DNA from 3 places in the Perlucidibaca sp. genome. Region 3 is predicted to be linked to each of the others. Evidence: predicted binding sites of a transcription regulator. Region 3 holds the regulator's gene; each other region holds the start of a gene.

Region 1 (3,256 bases), on a different contig from region 3:
CAACACCGCTCATGAAGACTTTCGAGAAGCCGCCAATGAAGGGATCAAGTGCTGAATTCGGGTTGCTGGTAAAGGCTAATGAGTAGCCATACAGCACCCAGAGCACTGCAACCATGGCGAAGATGCTAAACACCTGCATCAACACCGATAGCATATTTTTGCTACGCACCAGACCACCGTAGAACAGCGCCAAGCCAGGCAGCGACATAAAGATGACCAGAACCGTGGCCACTAACATCCACGTCGTATCGCCTTTATCAGGAACAGGGGCGGCAACAGGTGCTGCCTCTGCCACAGCTACTGCCTCTGCAACTGGCGCAGCGACTTGCTCAACCGCTACTGCTTCCGCAACAGTTTCAGTGACTACGACTGCCGGAGCAGCTTCTTCAGCAAATACTGGGGCAGCGCCCAGCATCGAGGTGCTCAAAGCGAGCGCCATTAATAATTTCTTCACGGTCATACTCCCGTTTCAGCGAATTGAGATGACTTAAATAGCATCCACGCCGGATTCACCGGTGCGAATACGAATAGCCTGTTCCAGCGCCGTCACAAAAATTTTGCCATCACCGATCTTGCCGGTATTAGCTGCTTTAGTAATGGCTTCGATCACTTGATCGAGCTGCTCATCACTAATGGCAATATCGATTTTTACCTTGGGCAGAAAATCAACGACATATTCTGCACCGCGATATAATTCGGTATGTCCTTTTTGACGGCCAAAACCCTTTACTTCGGTTACGGTGATGCCCTGCACCCCGATATCCGACAGCGCCTCTCTTACATCATCAAGCTTGAATGGCTTGATAACGGCAGTTACCAGTTTCATTTGGGTACTCCTGGGGTGGGGTGAGCCGCCCCGAAAGGCGGCTCAGTTTTCATTTAAATCAGTTAGTTAGAAGGACTTGGAAACCGTGAATACGGCGCGGCCATCAGCCAAATCAGCATAAGTGGCTTCAGCGATTGAATCGGCTCCAATATAGGCCGCTTCAACAGTTAAACCTGCCAATGTAGTATTTAAGCCAAGTTTATAATCGAAGTAAGCATCGCTATTTCCACCGAGGAAATTATTGGTGCCGTCATTATCAAACTTGTTCCAACCTACGTGAGTAGTCAGGTTAACTTTGTCGTTCAGGGCTACGCCATAATCTGCATATACATACAGGAACTTACCGGTTTCGCCGAAATAATCATCGGAAACAGCAACACCCACTTTAGCGCCCGCTACAGCCGCAGAAGCATAAACTTCGTTGTAGCTATAACGCGTATCCTTGGTTTTGTTGTCTGCGCCAGGATAGTTGTAGCGCATAACACCTACATCGTAGGTAACTTCGCCAGACTTGAATGCATAGCCCAGTAGGGTATCAACTTCCAAGCCGGCTTGTTCTGGCTCTGTTGTTGCTTCTTCTGCAATGCTTGAGGCCCAGGCAGTAAAGTAAACACCCGAGTCATGGTTCAAGGTCACGCTACCCTGAACTGCCATTCCTTCATCGGATTGAGAAATACCACGGAATAAGTAATCGCTAGTCAGCGCAACAGAGCCAGCACTTGTAACAGCAGCCTGAGCAACACCGGCAGCCATCAACGAGGCAACAACAACAGCAGAGGACAGTTTGGACAGCTTCATGGTTACCGCTCCAGTTTCTTTTTGGGGTTATCGCCGCGATCATCGCCGCGGACTACATCAAGGTATTAGCAGATGCCGTGCCAACTTCTTGAAAGCATCTCGATGTAAGGTGTTTTTCGCCGACTAACGGTATCTTTTTATTATTTAAGGACAACGCAGCGCGACCGAAACAGCCTGCCCACTCCCAATTTTTTTAACTGAACCATCGCCCTTCAAGCCTTAAGCGCGCACATACAAAGCATTCGCCCCATTTCAGGGCAACCGCATCTCCGATGGCACTGAAAAATTGCATGCGCACCTTTATGGGGCATAAAGCCCTAGAGCAGCCCAACTTAATAGCGACTGCACAGCCCGATGGGGCTCAGGTATCATCATTTAACTAATCAGGAGTGCAGCATGGCTATAGAGCAGTTGATCAACCGTCTGGGGCAGCAATTCAGTGACCGTTTGCCCAGCTCATTAAGCAGTGCGCGTCATGAGCTTGAAGATCACCTTAAAGTCATCCTGCGCGATGCACTTTCTCGCATGGACCTGTTAACGCGAGATGAATTCGACATTCAACAAACCTTGCTGGCTAAAACGCGCGCCAAGGTTGACCAACTCGAGCAGCAGTTGCGCACGCTGGAGGCACAGTTAAATAGCACCTCTACGCGTTAAGCTTTAGCCATAAAAAAAACCGGAGACTCAGCTCCGGTTTTTTATAGCAGGAATACCCTTACTTCTTTTTGCCTTTTGCCTTGGCTGCTGGCTTTTCAATGCCCAGCAACTCAATCTTAAATTTCAGCAATGCGTTTGGTGGGATAGGACCAGCGCCTGCCTCGCCATAGCCCAACTTCGACGGCACAAAAAGCTCAGCCGTGGTACCCATAGGGAATAGCTGTAATGCCTCGGTCCAACCAGGGATCACTTGGTCTAACTGAAATGTCGCTGGCTCGCCACGGTTGTATGAGCTGTCGAAAACAGTACCGTCCAAGAAGCTACCTTCGTAGTGCACTTTAATCGTGTCTTTAGCTTTAGGTTTGGCGCCAGTGCCCGTCTTCAGCAGGCGATACTGCAAGCCAGACGCTGTGCTGACGACGCCGTCAGCCTTGCTGTTTTGCTCCAGAAAAGCAGCGCCGGCATCCGCATTCTCTTTACCCAGCTTTTCCATGTCCGCTTGCAGGGCAGCTAAGCGCTGCTCTTTGTAGCGACTGATGGCAGCCGTTCGCTCCTGTGGTGTCAATAGACTTTCTTTCTTAGCGAATGCGTCACGGAAACCACGCATAAAAGTTTCAATGTCGAGATCTGGGATTTGCTCACCACTACCCTGACCATTCAGATAGCCAATGCTGTAGGCAAATTGCTCTCGGTCAACCACCGGCTTCTTGCCATTATTGGGCGCTAGGGTTGGTGCGGCAGCAGCAGAGGCCGTTGGCTCCGCTGCCCATGTGTTCACGCTGGTGAAAAGCAGTGTGCCAGTAACGGCTAAGGTGAGAGCAAGGCGACGCATGTTCAACTCCAAACGATTAGATAAACCTATATCTGAGCATACGGTTAACTTATCTACGAATACCACCCCGCATTTCGCTACAGACCGACAAAATGCGTTAAATCTATTGCGCTTGTTCTCGCTTTTTTAAAAGTCATCGGATA
Region 2 (3,256 bases), on a different contig from region 3:
GGTGTTGGGTGGCTTAGAGCTGCTGAGCGGCTCTTTCTACCTGCTCATGTTGGCTATTGCGGCCGCGGTGACTGGCATTGCAGCGTTTCTTGGCCTAGCAGATACGATGGCTCAAGGTGCTCTGTTTTCGCTCTTGGCGCTGCTGCTGTGTGTGCTTTGGTCGCGGCGCAGACCGGCGGTACTGAAGTCTCAGGCCAATGTCATTAATCGCGGCAGTGCTCGTTGGCTGGGACGCGAAATCACCTTGCCCGAGGGTATCGTGAACGGTATAGCCCGCGTACAGCTTGACGATAGTCATTGGACGGTTCGCGGCCCGGACTGCCCGCCAGGAACCCATGCGTTTATCACGGAAGTGGACGGTAATGTCCTCGTGGTGACGCTGAAGGATTGAAAAACAATGCTGCGCCAAGCATGCTTAGCGTAGAAATGATTAACCCCCCACTCTTATAGGAGATGCCTCATGGCCGTTCTCGTTGGCAAACCAGCACCAGACTTCACCGTACCTGCCGTTCTCGCCGATGGCACCATTGTTGAAGACTTCAGCTTCAGTGCAGCCACTAAGGGCAAGTATGCCTTGGTATTTTTCTACCCACTGGACTTCACCTTTGTTTGCCCATCCGAGCTGATTGCTCTGGATCACCGCATTCCAGATTTCAAAGCCCGCAACGTGGAAGTGGTTGGTGTGTCCATCGATTCGCACTTCACCCACAACGCCTGGCGCAATACGGCTGTGAACGACGGTGGCATCGGCCAAGTGAAATACACGCTCGCCGCTGACATCACCCACGAAATCGCCAAGAACTACGACGTAGAGTCCGCCGGTGGCGTTGCTTTCCGTGGTGCCTTCTTGATCGATCCAGAAGGTGTTGTGCGTTCGCAAATCGTTAACGACCTGCCGCTGGGCCGTAGCATGGACGAAATCCTGCGCTTGTTTGACGCCCTGCAATTCCACGCTGAGCACGGCGAAGTCTGCCCAGCTAACTGGAAGAAAGGTGACAAGGGCATGGACGCATCGCCAGCCGGTGTTGCCAAGTACCTGTCTGAGAACGCAGACAAGCTCTGAGCTCAGCGCGCTGTAACTGACAGTTGAAAGCAAAAGGCCTTGTTTCGCCGGCTAATCATGCCGGTGAAACAAGGCCTTTTGCTTTCACGGCCAGCGTACCGGTGTCCGAATTCAGCACGCCTCTGAATTCGAAAGCCCCTGTCCTCGATCCCTGAGATGCTGCAAAGACCGAGAGCCGCCGTCCCTGCGGGAAGAAGATGCTTTTAGCGGGCATTCTAGCCCGCAAAAAGCATCTTCCTCCCGCAGGAGCTATCCAATCCATGCACCATTACATGGCATAAGGCTTGCAATGAGTCTTGGGTAACCAGGACGGAATGCCATGAGTGTGATTGCAACCCCTTTTGATGAGATGTATGCCGGCAACGGCAGCGTACGCCCGCACTACCGTCACTATGGCGACTGGCTGACCCAGCGCCCAGCCGAAGAGATGGCGCAGAAGCGTCAGGAAGCGGATCTGCTGTTTCGCCGTGTCGGTATCACCTTTGCAGTCTATGGTGATGAGGCCGGTGCCGAGCGCTTAATTCCCTTTGATACCATCCCGCGCATGATTCCCGCCTCAGAATGGGGCGTTTTGGAGCGCGGTCTGCGTCAGCGTGCACTCGCGTTGAACCTTTTTCTGCACGATATTTATCATGAGCAGAAAATCCTCAAAGCGGGCGTCATTCCTACCGATATCATTCTGAACAATGCCGATTACCAGCAGGCCATGGTCGGTATTACGTTGCCGAATCAGGTTTATGCGCACATCGCAGGCATTGATTTGGTGCGTGGCGATGACGGTACCTACTATGTGCTCGAGGATAATCTGCGCACGCCGAGCGGCGTGTCGTACATGCTCGAAAATCGCAAGATGATGATGCGCCTGTTCCCTGAGCTGTTTGCGACGCATGCGGTGGCACCGGTCGATCACTATCCAACGCTGTTACTAGAGACGCTGCAAGCCGCTGCCCCCGCTGGGGCTAACAGCCCAACGGTGGTTGTGCTTACCCCTGGTCGATACAACTCGGCTTACTTTGAACACGCTTTTCTCGCTCAGCAAATGGGTGTGGAGCTGGTGGAAGGGCCTGACTTGTTCGTGCGCGATGGCTATGTGTGGATGCGCACCACCTCTGGCCCTAAGCGCGTGGATGTCATTTACCGCCGTATCGATGATGCTTTCCTCGACCCACTGGCCTTCAATCCTGACTCTGTGCTTGGCGTGCCCGGCATTCTTGCCGTGTATCGCGCCGGTCGCGTGGCCATTACCAATGCGGTTGGTACTGGCGTGGGCGATGACAAGTCGATTTACCCCTATGTGCCCGACATGATCCGTTTCTATCTCAGCGAAGAGCCGATTCTGCAGAATGTGCCCACGTGGTTGCTGCGCAATCCGGATGATCTGAAATATGTGCTGGATCATCTGCCCGAGCTGGTCGTAAAAGAAGTTCATGGCTCCGGCGGCTACGGCATGCTGATTGGGCCGACCAGTTCTAAAGCGGAAATCGAGGCCTATCGATTGCGTATTCTCGCCAACCCCAGCGAGTTCATCGCGCAGCCCACGCTGTCTTTGTCGACCTGCCCGACCTTTGTCGAAAGTGGGGTGGCGCCGCGCCACCTCGATTTAAGGCCGTTTGTCTTGTCCGGCAAAGACGTGGTGATGGTGCCCGGCGGTTTGACTCGCGTCGCGTTAAAAGAGGGCTCATTAGTGGTGAACTCGTCTCAAGGCGGTGGCACCAAAGACACGTGGATTGTGGAGGATCGTGCATGTTAAGCCGTACCGCATCCTGCCTGTTTTGGATGGCGCGTTACATGGAGCGCGCGGAGAATTTGGCTCGATTACTGGACGTAAGCCAGCAGCTGGCGTTAATGCCGGGAGCTGATGAGTCCGTGGTGGCGATGCCGCTCGACATTATTGATTTGCGTGAGCAGTTTATGGCGAACGGCAAGCCGCTGAATGCCGAAGAGATCGCCTATTTCTTAATGCTGCAACATGACAGTCCCTCAAGCATTTTTGCGTCCCTAAAACAGGCTCGTGAAAACGCCCACGTGGTGCGCGGCACCATTACCGGCGAACTTTGGGAAGCGGTCAACGCGACGTGGCTGGAAATGAAGTCGATCAGTCGAGCCAAGCTCAAAAGCCAAGGCTTCAGTCGTTTTCTGGAGTGGGTGAAGGAGCGTTCGCATTTGTACCGAGGCGTATTGGTCGGCACCAGT
Region 3 (3,256 bases):
CAAAGTTCAAATTGTGCAGGGTACGCTACGGGTAAACGGCGACTCACTGACCCTTAAAGTCGATGCAGAGGGCAACCTCTTAAATGCCCGCACTTTGGGCAAGCCTGCGCACTATGAGCAAAAAACGGACCCCGCCAAAGGCTTAGTCAAAGCGGATGCGAACGAGATTATTTTTGATAACACCACCGGCGTGATCACGCTGTTGGGCAATGCCATTTTGCGCCAAGACAATGCGAGCTTCAGCGGTCCGCGCATCGTTTACTCCACGTTGCGTAAGCAAATAGAGGCCACCAGTGACGCCAGTCAACGTGTACAGCTCACCTTTCCGCCCTCGGCTCGCAACAGCACTAAAACACCCTCGCCCGCCAGCAGCACTGGGAGTGCGAAACCATGAGCATCCTGCGGGTGGATGGTTTAGCTAAAAGCTATAAAGGTCGGACCGTTGTTAAAGATGTGAGCTTAGCCGTAGAAAGCGCGCAAATTGTTGGTCTACTCGGCCCTAATGGCGCCGGAAAAACCACTAGCTTTTATATGATTGTGGGCCTCGTCCCCATGGATAACGGTCGCATTCGCCTCGATGACGAGGACATTTCGCACCTACCCATGCACGGCCGCGCCCAGAAAGGCATTGGCTACTTGCCGCAAGAGGCGTCCATTTTTCGCAAGCTCAGCGTGCAAGACAATATTTTAGCGATTTTAGAAACACGTAACGACCTGGATAAAGCCGCTCAGCAAGCCAAGCTTGAATCCCTGCTGGCCGAGTTTCATATTGGCCATATTCGTACCAACCTTGGCATGAGTTTGTCTGGCGGAGAACGCCGTCGTGTTGAGATCGCACGCGCACTCGCCAGTGACCCGCAGTTTATTTTGCTCGATGAACCATTTGCCGGTGTCGACCCGATTTCGGTGGCCGACATCAAAGGCATCATCATGCACCTGAAGCAGCGGGGCATTGGCGTTTTAATTACCGACCACAATGTGCGCGAAACACTCGACATATGTGAGAAGGCCTACATCGTTAGCGCCGGCGTTGAAATTGCCGAGGGCACGCCCGCTGAGATTTTAGCCAATCCATTGGTGCGTGAAGTCTATCTTGGGGAGCAGTTCTCACTGTGATGAAAATCGGGCTCCAAATGGGGCTAGGGCAACACCTCACCATGACGCCGCAGCTGCAGCAAGCCATTAAGCTGCTGCAACTGTCTACACTTGAGCTTCAACAAGAGGTTCAAGCGGCGCTCGACAGTAATCCCCTGCTAGAGCTTGATGACGGATCTGATGCATCCTCCGACCCCATCACTCAGGTAACTGCCGGAACGCCCGAAACGGTTGATGCGGCAAGCCAAACGCTGGATCTAGATCACCAGCACGACCTTCCCAACGAATTGCCCGTTGATACCGCTTGGGATGATATTTATGCCGGCACCAGCGGCAGTGGCGGTGGCGACAGCCTCGATGAAGATGGCGATCCCATCGAAAGCCGCAGTGCTCTGGCTGAGACGCTGCAAGATCACCTACGCTGGCAGCTCAACCTCACGCGCTTTTCAGACCTCGATCGGCTCATTGCTGAAGCCATTATTGATGGTCTCGATGCGCGTGGCTATCTCACCGTTAGCTTAGAAGAGCTGGCAGCTACGGCCCTGCATTGGCGTCAGCAAGAAGCTGAAGAAGATGAAATCATTGCTGTTCTACATCGAGTGCAGCAATTCGATCCTCCCGGTGTCGCCGCTCGCAACTTAGCTGAATGTCTACTCATTCAGCTCGGACAGCGTGATGACGCCACCCCCGGACTCGCCGACGCTCGATTGCTTTTACGCGATCATTGCGACCGTCTCGCCAATGGCGATTTAGCGGGCATGATGCGCCTCACAAAGCTCAGCGAAGCGGCTGTACATCGTGCACTTAAACTTATCCGCGAACTCACGCCGCACCCCGGTGAAGGCTGGGCAAGCGCCGATGACAAGGCCCTCATTCCGGACGTAGTCGTGCGTAAAATGAATGGCCGCTGGCGTGTCGAGCTGAATCCGGATGCAGCCCCACGACTGCGCGTTAACAGTGGTTATGCCTCTATGCTGCGTCGTGCCGACAGCACCCGTGACAACCAATTTATTCGCGATCATTTGCAGGAAGCACGCTGGCTCATCAAGAGCCTGCAAAGCCGCCACGAGACCTTGCTTAAAGTCGCCAGCTGCATCGTGGAGCATCAACGGGGCTTTTTAGACGATGGCCCCGTCGCCATGAAACCCTTGATTTTGCGTGACGTTGCGGACGAAGTGGGTTTGCATGAGTCCACCATCTCCCGCGTCACGACTCAAAAGTTCCTGCATACACCGCGCGGCCTGTTTGAGCTGAAGTACTTTTTCTCCTCCCATGTCAGCACCAGTGCCGGTGGCGAGGCCTCATCCACGGCCATTCGCGCCATGATCAAACAGCTGGTTGCGGCCGAAAACCCGAAAAAGCCACTGAGCGACAACAAAATTGCTGATCTTCTTCAAGCGCAAGGTATTGAAGTTGCAAGACGCACCATCGCCAAGTACAGAGAGTCACTCAATATCGCCTCATCGAGCGACAGAAAACGCTTGCTTTAAGCCCTTGGCCCTATGCTAGAGTCAAAGCATACCGGTTGTTGAATGTAGTGAAGTATGTACCGTGTCACTCAGTTTTAACTGGGGACCTCTGCTTCCATCCTCGACAGGCCGCCCGGACACCTTGGCTGCAAGGCCACTCTGCCCGTCCGACCCGCTGAACGCTGGAAGCTCCGGCCCCCGCTGTCGTCACCCACGAAAGCGAGGAAGCGTCTCATGCAGATGACCATTAGTGGACACCACGTTGAACTCACCAGTGCGCTGAAAGACTACACCGCCAGCAAGCTATCTAAGGTCGAGCGACACTTCGACCACATCACCAGTATGCAAGTTATTCTCAGCGTCGATAAGCTGGTCCAAAAGGCCGAGGCCGTCATCCGAACGTCGGGGGCAAAGCTCTTTGCCATCGCAGAATCTGAGGACCTCTATGCCGCCATCGACGCGCTGTCGGATAAGTTAGACCGACAAATTGTGCGACACAAAGAAAAGCACCAGATGCACTGAGCCTTACCCAGGCACTTGTAACTGTACTGCTTACCATTGAATGCCCAGCCTATGCTGGGCATTTCTGCGTTATAGACCCTTGTTTTTAGGTTGATGACCACTTTGTCACTTGCCAACCGTCAGTATCACCACGAGGATAGAGCCATCCCTTTTTGCGACTGGTTCAACTC

What was found. The regulator sigma-54, encoded in region 3, starts transcription at its own class of promoters, with help from an activator protein. The targets are predictions, from matches to a motif close to ANTGGCATNNANNTTGCTNT.
Region 1: AC14IB_RS00560 (TorF family putative porin) is a predicted target of sigma-54. The motif match lies at 1,690-1,709, and genes of this name have one in related genera.
Region 2: AC14IB_RS05775 (circularly permuted type 2 ATP-grasp protein) is a predicted target of sigma-54. The motif match lies at 1,335-1,354, and genes of this name have one in related genera.

Annotation. Positions count from the first base shown of each region.
Region 1 is NZ_JBXMRC010000003.1:10,284-13,539, reverse strand. Features, by position in the region: gene AC14IB_RS00570 (ammonium transporter) at 1-238, opposite strand, end outside; gene glnK (P-II family nitrogen regulator) at 488-826, opposite strand; gene AC14IB_RS00560 (TorF family putative porin) at 893-1,624, opposite strand; gene AC14IB_RS00555 (accessory factor UbiK family protein) at 2,021-2,281, shown strand; gene AC14IB_RS00550 (FKBP-type peptidyl-prolyl cis-trans isomerase) at 2,340-3,113, opposite strand.
Region 2 is NZ_JBXMRC010000020.1:25,901-29,156, reverse strand. Features, by position in the region: gene AC14IB_RS05785 (NfeD family protein) at 1-391, shown strand, start outside; gene AC14IB_RS05780 (peroxiredoxin) at 461-1,063, shown strand; gene AC14IB_RS05775 (circularly permuted type 2 ATP-grasp protein) at 1,389-2,813, shown strand; gene AC14IB_RS05770 (alpha-E domain-containing protein) at 2,807-3,256, shown strand, end outside.
Region 3 is NZ_JBXMRC010000022.1:11,476-14,731, forward strand. Features, by position in the region: gene lptA (lipopolysaccharide transport periplasmic protein LptA) at 1-394, shown strand, start outside; gene lptB (LPS export ABC transporter ATP-binding protein) at 391-1,116, shown strand; gene AC14IB_RS06050 (RNA polymerase factor sigma-54) at 1,116-2,585, shown strand; gene hpf (ribosome hibernation-promoting factor, HPF/YfiA family) at 2,799-3,086, shown strand.